DNA from 2 places in the Streptomyces sp. NPDC050548 genome. Region 1 is predicted to be linked to the other one. Evidence: predicted binding sites of a transcription regulator. Region 1 holds the regulator's gene; the other holds the start of a gene.
The links. Region 1 encodes HspR, which represses chaperone genes until heat shock. Its sites were predicted from a motif close to TTGAGNNNNNNNNNCTCAA; they were not measured.
Positions count from the first base shown of each region.

Region 2: a site for HspR is predicted at 4,660-4,678, ahead of dnaK (molecular chaperone DnaK). Genes of this name have one in related genera too.

Region 1 covers NZ_JBITGV010000007.1:292,612-300,651, reverse strand. Annotated here, with positions in the region: gene ACIBJH_RS21755 (ATP-binding protein) at 1-114, opposite strand, end outside; gene ACIBJH_RS21750 (helix-turn-helix domain-containing protein) at 341-1,222, shown strand; gene ACIBJH_RS21745 (DUF397 domain-containing protein) at 1,232-1,414, shown strand; gene ACIBJH_RS21740 (PQQ-binding-like beta-propeller repeat protein) at 1,520-1,756, shown strand; gene ACIBJH_RS21735 (sugar ABC transporter substrate-binding protein) at 1,662-2,768, opposite strand; gene ACIBJH_RS21730 (heat shock protein transcriptional repressor HspR) at 3,050-3,499, opposite strand; gene dnaJ (molecular chaperone DnaJ) at 3,505-4,692, opposite strand; gene grpE (nucleotide exchange factor GrpE) at 4,741-5,394, opposite strand; gene dnaK (molecular chaperone DnaK) at 5,391-7,235, opposite strand; gene ACIBJH_RS21710 (MraY family glycosyltransferase) at 7,332-8,040, opposite strand, start outside.
Region 2 covers NZ_JBITGV010000005.1:80,234-88,273, forward strand. Annotated here, with positions in the region: gene ACIBJH_RS16010 (helix-turn-helix domain-containing protein) at 1-181, shown strand, start outside; gene ACIBJH_RS16015 (helix-turn-helix domain-containing protein) at 267-1,130, shown strand; gene ACIBJH_RS16020 (SAM-dependent methyltransferase) at 1,206-2,021, shown strand; gene narJ (nitrate reductase molybdenum cofactor assembly chaperone) at 2,243-2,740, shown strand; gene dnaK (molecular chaperone DnaK) at 2,737-4,614, opposite strand; gene ACIBJH_RS16035 (OsmC family peroxiredoxin) at 4,730-5,155, opposite strand; gene ACIBJH_RS16040 (hypothetical protein) at 5,209-7,014, opposite strand; gene ACIBJH_RS16045 (ATP-binding protein) at 7,253-8,040, opposite strand, start outside.

The DNA of each region.
Region 1 (8,040 bases):
GGCGCGTACGAAGTCCCGGCAGACGCGGGGTGCGGTGGCGTCGGCGGGGGCGAAGAGGCTGTAGTCGTGGGTGAGTTGGGCGGGGCGGTGGGGTGCGCGGCGGGCTGGGTCCATGGGTTTGGCCTCCGGTGTACGAGGGGTCCGTGCCCGGCGATGGCGACGCCCGGCGTGCGGGTGCTCTGTCGGCTTATGGGCAGGGGGAGTTGAGCGGACTCGGTGTGTAACCGACTCCGCACTCACCGTAGAGGCAAAGGGTTATACATCTCAACCTGTTCGCAGAAGTCGATGGACCAACCACTCCGCGCAGTGCAGACTTCGACGAAGCCGCCAAGGAGTAACAGTGGGACTACGCACCACCATCAGCGAACGTCAGCACCGCCTGGGCTTCGAGCTCAAACAACTGCGCGAACAAGCGGGGTTGAACGCAGCTGAAGCAGGCCAGCGGATCGGCATGAGCCGCGCCCAGCTCAGCCACATCGAGCTGGGCCGTACATCGATCCTGACCGAGCGACTCCTGGAGCTGTGCCAGACATACGGTTGCACAGACAAGCCCTATATTGACGCACTGGTGTCCATGTCCGAGGCGACCGGCAAGGGATGGTGGAGCGCATACAAGAAGCACCTGGGCTCCGGCGGCCTCAACCTCGCCGAACTGGAAGCCCAGGCTGTGGCCCTACGGGTGCACGAGTCCCTGTTCATCCCCGGGATCTTCCAGACCGCGGACTACGCGCGGGCCATCTTCAACAGCCCCGAGCTGGGCTTCGGGAACATCGACGAAGCCGTGAGGTTCCGCCTGGAACGGCAGAGCATCCTGACCGACAGGAACCCGCCCTCCGTCCATGCCGTGATCCACGAGGCGGCGCTGCACATGAGGTTCGGCAGCGCCCAGGTCGTACGCGAACAGCTGGTGCGGCTCATCGAGTTGGCCCGCTTCCCCCACGTGACCATCCAGGTCTATCCGTTCAGCGCGCAGGCGTACGCAGCACTCAGCGGGAACTTCGTCCATGCCGTCCCCCGCGCGTCGCGGCTCGGCACCGTGGTCCTGGACCGCGCGACGGGCACCGACTACCTGCGCGAGCCGACCCAACTGGAGCAGTACAGCTCGCTGTTCGCCCGGCTCGCCGACAACGCCCTTGATCCCGTCGACGTATCGTTGGCCCCCGAAGCACACTCGGTGAAGGACTCCCTTTCCCTCATCCAGCACCTGCTCTACACGCTCTAGGAGGCCCGCATGTCCGAACCGCACTGGCAGAAGTCCTCGTTCAGCGGAGCCCCCGACCAGAACTGCCTCTACCTCGCCACCGCCCCCGACAAAACGATCCGCCTCCGCGAGAGCGACACCCCGGACGTCATCCTGGCCGCCGCGCCGGAGCAACTCGCCGCCCTCCTGCGGCACGTCAAGTCCCAGGGCTGAGACCCGACTTCGGGCCGAAACACACGAACTCGGCCTCGACGCGCCGCGCTTGCGTACGCCGCCCTAAGGGGCGCCGCCGCCCCGGGAGCCAAAGGCGTCGACCGGGTGACCGCCGGAGCCGTGGTGCCGGTGCTCAGCGCGTTCGGCGGGGCCGTACGCCCCTCGCCCGCCGTGGCCGGCGGGGTCGCGTACGTGGGCAGCGACGACGGGCGGGTCCGCGCCGTCGGCGCCGCCGACCGAACCCCCGCTACTTCAACCCGGCCGCGTCGCAAGCCGTCTTGTACTTGCTGGTGCAGATGTCGGAGATCTTGTAGATCCCGTCCGCGACCACCGTCGTCTTGATGTTGTCCTTCGTCAGCGCGACCACGGACACCAGCTGCGCCGGGATCTTCTTGTTGGTGGGGCTGTCCACCGAGTCACGGGTGAGGGCGTCGAACTCGATGTCCTTGCCCTGGACCCTGGCGACCGCGATCTTCGCGGCGGCCTCGGCGAGGTCGGGGTAGGGCTTGTAGACGCTCATGTACTGCTCGCCGGTCACGATCCGCTGCACCGCGGTGAGTTCGGCGTCCTGGCCGGTGATGGGCGGCATCTTCGTCACGCCCGCGTTCTGCAGGGCCTTGACGATGCCGCCGGCCATGGCGTCGTTGGCGGAGTACACCGCGGCGATGTTGTCCTTGCCGAGCTTGTCGATCGCCTCGGTCATCTCCTTCTGGGCGATGACCGGGTCCCAGGCCTTGGTGTTGTAGCTCGCGGCGACCGTCACCTTGCCCTGCAGCTCGGACAGCGCCCCCGCCTTGAACACCCCGGCGTTGGGGTCGGTCGGCGAGCCGTTGATCATGACGACCTTGTCGGAGGTGTCCACGTCGCTGCCGAGCGCCTCGACCAGGGAGCGGCCCTGCACCTCGCCGACGAGTTCGCCGTCGAAGGAGACGTACGCGTCGATCGGTCCCTCGGCCAGGCGGTCGTAGGCGATGACGGGGATGCCGGCGGCCTTGGCCTTCTTCACCATGGGCAGGATGAGGTGCGAGTCGACGGAGTCGAGGATGATGATGTCGACCTTCTGGTCGATCATCTTCTGCATCTGCGTGTCCTGGACGCTCGCGACACCGCCCGCGTTCTCGTACTCGGCCTTGCCCTTCTTGTCGGTCAGTTCGCTGACCGTCGACTTGATGATCGGGAAGTCGAACTCCGCGTACCGCGTGTTCGTCTTCTCCGGCATGAGGACGCCCACCGTGATGTCGTTGCCCTTGGCCGGGGTGGCGTCCGAGCTGCTCCCCGACGAGTTGAGCACGCCACAGGCGGCCAGGGGCAGGGCCAGCGAGGACGCGGCCACGGATATGGCGATACGACGCATTGGTGAGCTCACTTCTGGTGCCGTCCGGACGTGGGCGCAGCATTGCAACCCAGGTGACTGAAAAGCCAACGCGGCTGCGGCCATCGGCGTCAAGCGGAACTACTTAACGAGATGGCAACGCCACGTTCCGTTTGGTATGTGGAGACGTTGCGGAACCCCATCCAAACGCTCTTTACCGACCCTCCACTCAACGGGAGTTCATGAGTGGGCAAAGATCGCACAACCGGGACGGGGCCCGGAGGCGGGTGAGCCTCCGGGCTCCTTCACAGTTTGTCGGCGCGTCAGTCCGAGGACTGCCGCTTCGGCCGCCACACCACCAGCGCGCTGGTCTGCTGGACCTCCTGGTACGGGACCAGGTCGCGCCGGTACGAAGCGTGCACCGCCGCCTCCCGCTGCTGGATCGCCGCCGCCGCTCCGTCGACCGCCGCCTGGAGTTCGGCGACGCGCTGCTGGAGCGCCACGACCTGGTTCTCCAGCTCGATGATGCGCTTGATGCCGGCCAGGTTGATGCCCTCGGTCTGCGACAACTGCTGGACGGTGCGCAGCAGTTCGATGTCACGGGCCGAGTAGCGCCGGCCGCGCCCGGCCGTGCGGTCCGGGGAGACCAGGCCGAGGCGGTCGTACTGGCGCAGCGTCTGCGGGTGCAGGCCGGAGAGCTGGGCCGCCACCGAGATGACGTAGACCGGGGTCTCCTCGGTCAGCTCGTACGGGTTGCGTCGACGGCCGTCCATCTCTCTCATGCTCCCTTCGCGGCCTGGAACAGCTCCGCCCGCGGGTCCTCACCCGCAGTGGCCTCTCTGTACGCCTCAAGTGCGTCACGAGCATTCCCCGTGACGTCCTTCGGGACACTCACCTCGACGGTCACGAGAAGGTCTCCCCGGGTGCCGTCCTTGCGGAAGGCGCCCTTGCCGCGGGCCCGCATGGTGCGGCCGTTGGGGGTGCCCGGCGGCAGCTTCAGCGTCACCGGGGGCCCGCCCAGGGTGGGCACCCTGACCTCGCCGCCCAGCGCCGCCTCGGCGAACGTCACCGGGACCGTCACCGTGAGGTTGTCGTCCTTGCGGCCGAACACGGGGTGCGTGTCGACGTGCACCATGACGTACAAGTCGCCCGCGGGACCGCCCCGTTCACCCGGTGCGCCCTTGCCGCGCAGCCGGATGCGCTGGCCGTCCGTGACCCCCGCGGGGATCCGGACCTGCATGGTCCGCGACGACTTGGCGCGCCCGCTGCCCTTGCACTCGGCGCACGGGTGCTCGGCGATCAGGCCCCGGCCCTTGCAGTCCGGGCACGGGTCCGTCAGCGAGAAGCCGCCGCCGGAGCCGCGCGCCACCTGGCCGGTGCCGACGCAGGTCGGGCACACGCGCGGTGTGCCGTTCTTGTCGCCGGTGCCCGAACAGGCCTTGCAGGGCTGCTGCGAGGACATCCGCAGCGGGACCGTGGCCCCTTCGATGGCCTCCGTGAAGCTGAGCGTGACCTCGGACTCGATGTCCTGGCCGCGCCTGGGCTGGGTACGGGTCGTCCCCGCGCCGCCCCGGTTGAACAGGCCGCCGAAGACGTCGCCGATGCCGCCGCCGAAGCCGCCGGGGGCACCGGTGCCACCGCCCTGGGCGCCGCCTCCGAAGAGGTCGCCCAGGTCGAAGTTGAAGTTGCCGCCGCCCGCGCCGCCCGGCCCCGGGCGGTAGCCGCCGTTGCCGAAGAGCGAGCGGGCGTCGTCGTACTCCTTGCGCTTCTTGGGGTCACCGAGGATGTCGTGGGCCTCGGAGATCTCCTTGAAGCGCTCCTCGGCCTTGGCGTTGCCCTTGTTGGCGTCCGGGTGGAACTCGCGGGCGAGCTTCCGGTACGCCTTCTTGATCTCGGCCTCGGTGGCGTCCTTGGGGACGCCGAGGACCTTGTAGTAGTCCTTCTCGATGAAGTCCTTGGTGCTCATCCTCGACGTCCCTCCTTCCGCCCGGTGTCTGCCCGCCCGGTGTGTGCGTCAGCCCTCCTCAGGGCCGTTGTCCTTCTCGTCGGCGGCCTCGGACTCGTCCTTGACCGCCTGCGCGCCGGGCTGCGGCTCGGCGACGGCCACCCGCGCGGGGCGGATGGTGCGCTCGCCGATGCGATACCCGGGCTGCAGGATCGCCACGCAGGTCGTCTCGGTGACGTCCGGCGCGTACGAGTGCATGAGCGCCTCGTGGATCGTCGGGTCGAAGGGCTCGCCCTCCTTGCCGAACTGCTGCAGTCCCATCTTCGCCGCGGCGGTCTCCAGCGATTCCGCCACCGACTTGAAACCGCCGACGAGTTCACCGTGTTCCCGCGCGCGGTTGATGTTGTCGAGCGTGGGCATCAGCTCGGTCAGGAGGTTCGCCACGGCGATCTCCTTGACCGCGATCCGGTCGCGCTCGACGCGGCGGCGGTAGTTCTGGAACTCGGCCTGGAGCCGCTGGAGGTCCGCGGTGCGCTCGTCGAGCGCCTTGCGCACCTGGTCCAGCTGGGCCGTCAGACCGGCGATCTGAGCACTTGCGTCCCCTGCCGGGGCCGCCCCCTCCCCACTGCTGGAGGGGGAGGCGGCCTGCGGCTCGGCGTCGTCGGGGGTGGCGCCGGAGGGGACGTCGGGCTTCTCGTCGAAGCCCGGGGTCTCCTCCGTCACGCGGCACCGTCCTTGCGCTCGTCGTCCACGATCTCGGCGTCCACCACGTCGTCGTCCGCCTTGGGCGCCTCGGCACCCGGGGCGTCGCCGCCGGCGGCCTGCGCGGCCTGGGCGTCGGCGTACATGGCCTGGCCGACCTTCTGCGAGACCGCGGCGACCTTCTCGGTGGCGGTGCGGATCTCGGCGGTGTCCTCGCCCTTCAGCGTGGCCTTCAGCTCCTCGACGGCGGCCTCGACCTCGGTCTTGACGTCGGCGGGAACCTTGTCCTCGTTGTCCTTGAGGAACTTCTCCGTCTGGTAGACGAGCTGCTCGCCCTGGTTGCGGGACTCGGCGGCCTCGCGGCGACGGTGGTCCTCGTCCGCGTACTGCTCGGCCTCCTGGCGCATGCGGTCGACCTCGTCCTTCGGCAGCGAGGAGCCGCCGGTGACGGTCATCTTCTGCTCCTTGCCGGTGCCGAGGTCCTTCGCGGTCACGTGCATGATGCCGTTGGCGTCGATGTCGAAGGAGACCTCGATCTGCGGGACACCGCGCGGGGCCGGCGGCAGACCGGTCAGCTCGAACATCCCGAGCTTCTTGTTGTACGCCGCGATCTCGCGCTCGCCCTGGTAGACCTGGATCTGCACGGAGGGCTGGTTGTCCTCGGCGGTGGTGAAGATCTCGGACCGCTTGGTCGGGATCGTCGTGTTCCGCTCGATCAGCTTGGTCATGATGCCGCCCTTGGTCTCGATACCGAGGGACAGCGGGGTGACGTCGAGGAGCAGGACGTCCTTGACCTCGCCCTTGAGGACACCGGCCTGGAGGGACGCGCCGATGGCGACGACCTCGTCCGGGTTGACGCCCTTGTTGGCGTCCTTGCCGCCGGTCAGCTCGCGCACGATCTCCGCGACGGCGGGCATCCGGGTGGAGCCACCGACGAGGACGACGTGGTCGATCTCGTTGATGGAGATGCCGGCGTCCTTGATGACGTTGTGGAACGGCGTCTTGCAGCGCTCCAGCAGGTCGGCCGTCAGCTGCTGGAACTGGGCGCGGGTGAGCTTCTCGTCCAGGTGCAGCGGGCCCTCGGCGGAGGCCGTGATGTAGGGCAGGTTGATCGAGGTCTCGGTGGAGCTGGACAGCTCGATCTTGGCCTTCTCGGCGGCCTCGCGCAGACGCTGCAGGGCCATCTTGTCCTTGCCCAGGTCCACGCCGTGACCGGCGGCGAACTGCTTCACCAGGTAGTCGACGACCCGCTGGTCCCAGTCGTCACCACCGAGGTGGTTGTCGCCGTTGGTGGCCTTCACCTCGACGACGCCGTCACCGATCTCCAGGAGGGACACGTCGAAGGTGCCGCCACCGAGGTCGAAGACGAGGATCGTCTGGTCGTCCTTGTCGAGGCCGTACGCCAGCGCGGCGGCGGTCGGCTCGTTCACGATGCGCAGGACGTTCAGGCCCGCGATCTCGCCGGCCTCCTTCGTCGCCTGACGCTCCGAGTCGTTGAAGTACGCCGGGACGGTGATGACCGCGTCGGCCACCTTCTCGCCCAGGTACGCCTCGGCGTCGCGCTTCAGCTTCTGCAGGATGAAGGCGCTCATCTGCTGCGGGTTGAAGCTCTTGCCGTCCAGCTCGATCTTCCAGTCCGTGCCCATGTGGCGCTTCACGGAACGGATGGTCCGGTCAACGTTCGTGACCGCCTGGCGCTTGGCCACCTCTCCGACGAGCACCTCGCCGTTCTTGGCGAAGGCGACGACGGACGGCGTGGTCCTGGCGCCCTCTGCGTTGGTGATGACGGTGGGCTCGCCGCCTTCAAGAACGCTGACGACGGAGTTAGTCGTGCCCAGGTCGATGCCGACCGCACGTGCCATGGTTGATTCCTCCAGCAATGACTTGAGTGGAACGGACTCAAGTGTGCACGACACTCACCGCTGGGTCAACAGAGCTGAGTCGAGTAGGCTCAACTCTTATCCGTTCCTTACACGCAACCGCGCCCCGACCTGCGACGACCCGGCCCGCCGCACCCCGTAGACAGAGACTTTCAGCAGCCCTCCTACGACGACCAGGGCCCCGCCCGCCACCCACATCACGGCGGATTCACCCGCCCACCCGTTGTGCACGAGCACCCCGACGAGCACCCCGGAGAACGCCCCGATCCCGAGCAGCACCACCGCCCCCTGCGGAGTGAGCCCCAACCGCCGCAACCGGTGGGCGAGATGGTCCGGGCCGCCCCGCAGCAGCGCCCGCCCGGCCAGCCGCCGCGACAGCAGCACCAGGACGGCGTCGGCGCTCGCGACGGCGGTGAGCGCGAACAGCACGCCCGCACTGGACGCGAGGTCGTGCCCGGCACGGGTGACCACGGCCGCCGAGGCGAGCACGAAGCCCGTGAACAGCGACCCGCAGGCACCGAGCGCGATCCGCGCGGGATGCCAGTTGTGCATCAGGAACCCGGTGAGCGCGGCGGCCAGCACACTCAACAACACCGCGAACCCGTCCATGACTTCCATCGCGGCACAGGCCCCCACCCCGAAGGCGGTGACCACCCCCACGGTCCCCGCGAGCCCGTCGGCGTGGTCGAGCCCCTTGAAGGCGGCGGCGACGAACACGATCCAGGCCGCCGCCAGCAGCCCGCCGACCACCCCGAGTTCCCCGTACGGCACGACACAGGCCGCCGCC
Region 2 (8,040 bases), on a different contig from region 1:
TTCCGTACCGTACTTCGCGCTGCCGCTGCGGATCGAGCACGAGGGCCGGGTGCTGTCGTTCGTCTCCTCCATCTCCACGTTCAACACTCCGATGGATGTGACGGTCTCGGAGCTGGCGATCGAGACGCTCCTCCCGGCCGACCCGGCGACGGCCAAGTACCTTCGCAGGCTGGGGGACTGACGGATGATCACCTCCGAAGCGCTGAGACAACGGCCGGAACATGGCACACTGCCCCCAGACTTCGGCGCGTATGGGGAGGCGTGGCGTGAGTGAACGGCGACCCGCGCCCACCGTGGGTCAAGTAGTGCTGGGCAGAAGGCTCCAGGAGTTGCGCGAGGCGGCCGGCATCAAACGCGAGGAGGCCGCGCAGGTCCTGCGGGTGGCTCCGGCGACCGTACGGCGGATGGAGATGGCCGAGGTCGCGCTGAAAGTGCCGTACGTACAGGTGCTGTTGAGCACGTACGGGGTGGCCGACGAGGAGGCCGACGCGTTCGTCGCGCTCACCGAGGAGGCGAATCAGCCGGGTTGGTGGCAGCGGTTCCACGATGTGCTGCCGGAGTGGTTCAGCCTGTATGTGAGCCTGGAGGGTGCGGCCGGGCTGATCCGTTCGTACGAACCGCACTTCGTGCCGGGCCTCTTGCAGACCGAGGACTACGCGCGGGCCGTGATGGAGGCCGGGACGATCGGGCAGACCGGTCCCGAGACCATCGAGCGGCATGTGTCCCTGCGGATGGCCCGCCAGGGGCTGTTGGAGCGGGACAATCCGCCGCACCTGTGGGTGATCATGGACGAGACGGTGTTGCGGCGTCCGGTGAGCATGCGCGGCGAGGTGATGCGCGAACAGCTGGACAGGCTGCTGGAGTTCGGCGAGCGCGACCGGGTGACGCTCCAGGTCGCGGAGTTCGAGAACGGCCCGCATCCGGGGACGTACGCCCCGTTCTCACTGTTCCGTTTCGCCGAACCGGAGCTGCCCGACATGGTGTTCACCGAGTATCTGACCGGCGCCCTGTATCTGGACTCCCGTACCGAGGTCTCCGCGCATCTGGAGGTCCTCGACCACATGACGGCGCACGCCGCGTCCGCGCAGCGCACCAAGAAGATCCTGCGGGACTACCGCGAGACCTTCTAGCCCGGCCCGGCAGCGCACGGCAGCACACAGCACGGCCCGGCACCCCGACCCGAACTCCAGAGGAGACGACACCGCATGACCGGATCCGAAGCCGCGCCCACCCGTATCGACACCAGCCGGCCGCATCCGGCGCGGGTGTACGACTGGTGGCTCGGCGGCAAGGACAACTACCCGGTGGACGAGGAGCTGGCGCGCCGGATCCTCGCCTCGGACGGCACGGCGGTGCGCGGGGCACGGGCCAACCGGCGGTTCATGCACCGGGCGACACGGGCCGCCGCCGAGGCCGGGATACGTCAGTTCCTGGACATCGGCACCGGCATCCCCACCGAGCCGAACCTGCACCAGGTGGCACAGAGTGTCGCCCCGGACGCGAAGGTCGTGTACGCGGACAACGACCCGATCGTGCTGCGGCACGCGGAGGCCCTGCTGCACGGCGCGCCCGAGGGCAGCACCGAGTATGTGCACGCCGACGTGCGTGACCCGGACACGATCCTGCGGCTGGCCGGCGAGACCCTCGACTTCGCGCAGCCGGTCGCGCTGTCGCTGGTCGCGCTCACCCACTATCTGGGGGACGACCCCGACGGCGACGACGTGTACGGCCTGATCAAGCGGTACGTCGACGTCCTCGCCCCGGGCAGCTACCTGACCCTTTCGCAGGTCGCTCCGGATCTCAGCCCCGAGGCCATCGCCAAGGCGGCCGAGCACTTCCGGCGCAGCGGCACCCCGTTCTACCCGCGCTCGCTGGGCGAGTTCTCGCGCTTCTTCGACGGTCTGGAGCTGCTCGGCCCGGGCGTGATCGCCGTCTACGGCTGGCGTCCCGAGCCGGAGGACGTGGCCGCGCAGGCGGAGGGCATCGTCCCGGTCTACGGCGGGGTCGCCGTCAAGCACTGACCCGTACGGCTGCTGTGAACGGGTGCGCTCCCCTGCCCCGCCCTAGGTTCGACATCACGGGCGAGCAAGGGAGCGCAGGTGACGGACACGTGGACACCGCCCGCCGGGCCGGCCGGGCGCCGTGGGGCAAAGACGAAATATTGTATACAGAATCCTGTAGCCACCTGGGGTGAGGCAATCGACCTCTCCGCCGCCGCACACGTCCACGCGATGGAGGCCTGATGCCCTCGGACGCCGTGCTGTACCAGGCGGCCGCGCTCTGCCTGACCTACCCCGACGACGACTTCCGCGCCCGGCTCCCGCTGCTGCGCGAAGCCGCGCCGCAGCTGCGGGAGTTCGCCGACCACGCGGCCCTCACGCCGCCGCGGGAACTGGCCGCGCACTATGCCGAGGTCTTCGGCCCCGAGAACCGGCACAGCCTGTATCTGAGCCGGTGGCACGGCGGCGGCACCCGTGCGCACGGTATGTCCCTGGTCGGCTTCAAGGAGCTGTACCGCGCGCACGGGCTGGAGTTCACCGGTGAGGAGCTGCCCGACTTCCTGCCCGCGGTCCTGGAGTTCACGTCCCGCACCGGCAATCTCGACCTGCTCACCGAGTACCGCACCGCGCTGGACCGACTCCGCGCCCGGCTGGCCGACTTCGGCACGCCGTACGCGTCCGTCCTGGACGCCGTCTGCGCCACCCTGCCGACCGCGTCCGGCGGGCGGACCGTGAGCTAGGCCGCGCCGCCCTTCGGCTCGCGTTCGTCGTCGACGATCTCCGCGTCGACGACGCCTTCCTCCTCCTGGGGCGAGGTGTGTTCCGTGGGGGTCTCCGTCTGTTCCGTGGGTGACTGCTGGGCGGCCGCCTGGGCGTACATCGCCTGCCCCATCCGCTGGCTGACGGTGGCGAGTTTCTCCACGGCCGCACGCAACTCAGCGGTGTCCGCGTCGTGTTCGAGGAGACCTTTCACCTCCGTGGCCGCCGCCGCGACCTCGGTCCTGGTGTCGGCCGGGATGCGTTCCTCGTTCTCGCGGACGAACTTCTCGGTCTGGTAGACGAGTTGTTCGGCCTGGTTGCGGGTCTCGGCGGCCTCGCGGCGCCTGCGGTCCTCGTCGGCGTACTGTTCGGCCTCGCGCATCATGCGGTCGATGTCGTCCTTGGGGAGCGCGGAGCCGCCGGTGACGGTCATCTTCTGTTCGCGGCCGGTGGCCAGGTCCTTGGCGGAGACGTGCATGATTCCGTTGGCGTCGATGTCGAAGGCGACCTCGATCTGCGGGACCCCGCGCGGGGCGGGCGGCAGGCCGGTGAGGTCGAAGACGCCCAACTTCTTGTTGTACGCGGCGATTTCGCGTTCACCCTGGTAGACCTGGATGCCGACCGAGGGCTGGTTGTCGGTGGCGGTGGTGAAGATCTCCGAACGCCGGGTGGGGATGGTCGTGTTGCGTTCGATGAGCTTCGTCATGATGCCGCCCTTGGTCTCGATGCCCAGGGACAGCGGGGTGACATCGAGGAGCAGGACGTCCTTGACGTCGCCGCGGATGACGCCGGCCTGGAGGGCGGCGCCGACCGCCACGACCTCGTCGGGGTTGACGCCCTTGTGCGGGTCCTTGCCGGTGAGTTCCTTGACGAGGTCGGTGACGGCGGGCATCCGGGTCGAGCCGCCGACGAGGATGACGTGGTCGACGGCGGAGAGTTTGACGCCGGCGTCCTTGACCGCCTGGTGGAAGGGGGTCTTGCAGCGGTCGAGGAGATCGGCGGTGAGTTCCTGGAACTGGGCGCGGGTCAGTTTCTCGTCGAGGTGCATCGGGCCGTCGGCGGAGGCGGTGATGTAGGGGAGGTTGATCGTCGTCTCGGTGGCCGAGGAGAGTTCGATCTTCGCCTTCTCGGCGCCCTCGCGCAGGCGCTGCAGCGCCATCTTGTCCTTGCCGAGGTCGATGCCGTACTGGCCCTGGAACTTCTTGACCAGGTACTCCATGACCCGCTGGTCCCAGTCGTCGCCGCCGAGGTGGGTGTCGCCGTTGGTGGCCTTGACCTCGATGACGCCGTCGCCGATCTCCAGGAGGGAGACGTCGAAGGTGCCGCCGCCGAGGTCGAAGACGAGGACGGTCTGTTCCTCGCCGCGGTCGAGGCCGTAGGCGAGGGCGGCGGCGGTCGGTTCGTTGATGATCCGCAGGACCTTGAGGCCCGCGATCTCGCCGGCCTCCTTGGTGGCCTGGCGCTGGGAGTCGTCGAAGTAGGCGGGGACGGTGATCACCGCGTCGGTGACGTCCTCGCCGAGGTAGGCCTCCGTGTCCCGCTTCAGTTTCTGCAGCACGCGCGCGGACAACTCCTGGGCGCGGTACCGCGTTCCGTCGATGGCGCCCGTGTCCGGGAACCGCCAGTCGGTGTTGCCCATGTGGCGTTTCACCGAGCGCGCGGTGCGCTCGATGTTGGTCACGGCCTGCCGTTTGGCGACCTCGCCGACCAGTACCTCGCCGTTCTTGGCGAAGGCCACGACCGAGGGTGTGGTCCTCGCTCCCTCGGCGTTGGCGACGACCGTCGCCTCCCCGCCCTCCAGCACCGCGACCACCGAGTTCGTGGTCCCCAGATCGATCCCGACCGCTCGTCCCATAGCCGTCCCCTTCCGCCAGGCGCTGCCCGATCTCCAGCACAAAACTTGAGTGGCGGAAAGTCAATGCCGCACCCGTTTTCGGGGTGCGGCATCGAGGTGGGAGCGGGGGCCGGGGTCAGGCGGATTCGACCGTCAGCGTGATCGTCGTACCCGTGAGCGCCTGGCTGACCGGGCAGTTCTTCTTGGCGTCCTCGGCGGCGGCCGCGAAGCCGGCCGCGTCCAGGCCGGGAACCTCACCGCGGACGGTGAGGTGGATGCCGGTGATGCCCTCGCCGGGCTGGAAGGTCACGTCGGCCTTGGTCTCCAGGCGGGTGGGCGGGGTGCCCGCGCCGGTGAGGCCGTGCGACAGCGCCATCGAGAAGCAGCTGGAGTGGGCGGCCGCGATCAGTTCCTCGGGGCTCGTCTTGCCGTTGGCCTCCTCGGCGCGCGACGCCCACGTCACCGGCTGCACACCGATGCCTGACGAGTCGAAGGTGACCTCGCCGCTGCCCTTGATGAGTTCGCCTTCCCAGACGGTGTGTGCGGTGCGCGTGGTAGCCACGGTGATTCCTTTCGAAGCGGATGTCGTTCGAGGCCATCCGATCACATTCCGGTTCAGCGCACCCGGAAGACCGGCCCACGCGGGGTGAACGGCAGGCGAGCACCTTGTGGAATCAGATAGGCGTGCTCGCGCCGCACCCTCAGTACGTCGCACCAGCCGTCGGTGATGACGAGGACGGGCGCGCCCGGCGGGAAGTCGTCGGCGCGGTGCAACAGGTCGATTCCTGGCTGGAGTACGGTGCCGCCGCGGCCGTGCACGCGCACCCGGCCGGCGATGTCGGTGACCGGTACATAGCCCGCGTCGTGCGGGGCCGCGTCGCAGAACACGACCCGGGCGGCCGGTACGTCACGGGCCTCGGCGTACGAGGCGATCGCGCCCAGCGCCTTGCCGAGGAGGGTGCGGTCCATGGAGCCGGAGGTGTCGAGGACGACGCCGAAGGTGCAGCGGGCGACCTCCTCGGGCGGGAAATGGTGGCCCGCGCGCGGGATGTCGGGAGTGGAGGACTGGCGGCGCGAGGGACGGGCGTACGACCGTACGGGCTCCGGGCGGGGTACGAACTCGTCGAACCAGCGGGCGAGTTGGGCGTCCCAGGGCAGGGGCGGATGGCTCAGCGCGCGGATCTCCTCGACCAACCCGCCGGGCAGGAAGCCGCGTTCGTGCCGCTGGTGCAGATCCAGGCCGCGGGCGAGGCCGCGTCGGTAGAACTCGTCGAGGTCGACGTAGTCGCGCGGGCTGCCGAGCGGGCCACCGAGGAGGTCTCCGGTGCCCTTGCCGCGCAGGGTGGCCAGGCGGCGGGTGCGGCGCAGGTCGGCGGTGATGCGGTCGTAGACCTCCTCGGCGGAGAGGTCCTTCAACTCCGGGTCGTACAGCAGGCCTTCGGGCATCGTGCCGATGTCCATCTCGCGCAGCCAGCCGTTGATGACGTAGTCGGCGGCGACGTTGAAGAGGAACGGGTCGCGGGTGCCGCAGCGGTCGCCGTGGCGCAGGGCGGCGTGCAGCATCTCGTGGGCGAGGACGAACCGCCATTCCTCGTCGTCGAACTGACGCAGCGGGTTGATGTAGATCTCGGCGGCCTCGGTGTCGACGGCGGCGACGGAGATGCCGTGGGCGCGGGCGAGTTCGGCGTCGGCGACGAGGGTGATACCGGCCGCGATGCCGCCGAGCAGCGGGTAGTTGGAGACGAACCAGCTCAGGGCGCGCTCCCAGGGGTGCAGCCGGGTCGGGCCGCCGTACATCGAGTCGCGGCGGCCGCCGGCGAGGTCCATGGCGACGGACATGGTCCGGGTGAGGGCGCTCGCGAAGGCGATCTGCCAGTCCACGGGGGTCCCGGGCCAGCCCTGCCACGGTACGAGCCGCTGGTCGGGGTCGCTGCCCGCCGTACCGCAGTGTTCGTAGGCGGCCGGGATGCCGTCGCGGCGCCAGCGGGCCGCGAGTTGTTCCTCGTCACCCGAGGGGTAGGCGGCGGGCAGGTTCTCGGGGGTGCGGCCGATGGGGAAGGTGAGCAGGAAGCGGTTGACGACGACGCAGCGGGCCGCGAGGTCGAAGCGGTCGGGCTGTTCGCGCTCGCCCTTCGCACCGGGTACGTGGCCGAAGCCGAGGTGGATGAGCGCGTGCGCGATCGCCCAGGCCCATTCGGCGGGTTCGGCGAGCCGGGTGGGGTGCGCGTGGAGATACCCGTTGGAGTTGACCAGTACGAGCCCGTCGCGTGGCGCGGCCCGGCAGTCCTCCTCCCGGCACAGCTCGAAGTCGATCGCGGCGAGCGCGGGGTTGGCCCACACGAGCTTCAGTCCGGCCGCGAACGCCTCGGTCGCCGGGTCGGGTTTCTTCTTCTCAGGGCCCTTCTTGCGGGTACGGCTCACGGGCCGACCTCCGGCACGGGAGCGGGCCGAAGCGGTGCCCTCGTGGAGCCGGGCGCGAGCGCCGTCCGCGCCCAGGTGATGCCGAACTCCCCTGCCATGACGGCCTGTTCACCGCCGCGTCGGCGGCCCCGGGCGCGGCACAGGCCCGATGGTGCGACCCGGCGCCGACGACCGGGGCCGCCCCGAGCCCGGGGCTCACCGAACTGCCTTGCCATGACGGCCCGTTCACTACCCCACCTCATCGGCGCGCCTCCACCAGCCGGGGCATGTCCCGGGCCGCCTCCACCAGGAACCAGGCCGGGAGGACCGGGTTGCCGTCGTCGTCCGAGGCGATGACGCTCTGGGCCACCTCGACGGAGATCTCGGCGAGTTGGACGAGGAGGGACTTGGCGCGGTACGCGGTCTGGCGGCCGTTGGCCGACAAGTGGTCCTTGCTGGCGGGGAGTTCCTTGATGAGGCGGCCCCGGAAGGACTCCGCGAGGTAGTAGAGGAGGTCGCGGTCCTCGGTGCGGTTCGGCCAGCGGGCGTCGCCCTTGAGGACGGCCTCGATGCCGAAGCGGCTGCGCACGATCTTGACGTAGCCGCAGAACGCGACCGCGTGGGCGGGCGTCAGCGTGCCGTGCGCGACGACCTTGAGGGTGTCCTCGTCGAGGTCGGGTCCGAAGGAGCCCAGCGCGTCGGAGAGCATGTGCCAGGAGCGGGGCGTGGAGAAGGGCTCCTCGGTCTTCGGCGGCTTGGACCACAGGTGGTCGGGGCGGTCGGTGAGGTGGTCGAGGATCCACGGGTGGATGCCGTTGGCGGCGGCCCACGTGAGCCAGTCCTTCGGGGACGCCTCCAGGTGGACGTGGGTGAGCCGGTTGATCAGTGCGGAGGCGATCGGGCGGGCCAGCGCGTTGTCGGTCGCGCGGTTGCCGGCGCCGATCACGATGGAGCCCTTGGGGAGTTCGTAGTTCCCGATGCGGCGGTCCAGGATCAGCGAGTAGAACGCCTTCTGCACATCCGGTGTGGCCGCGTTGAGTTCGTCCA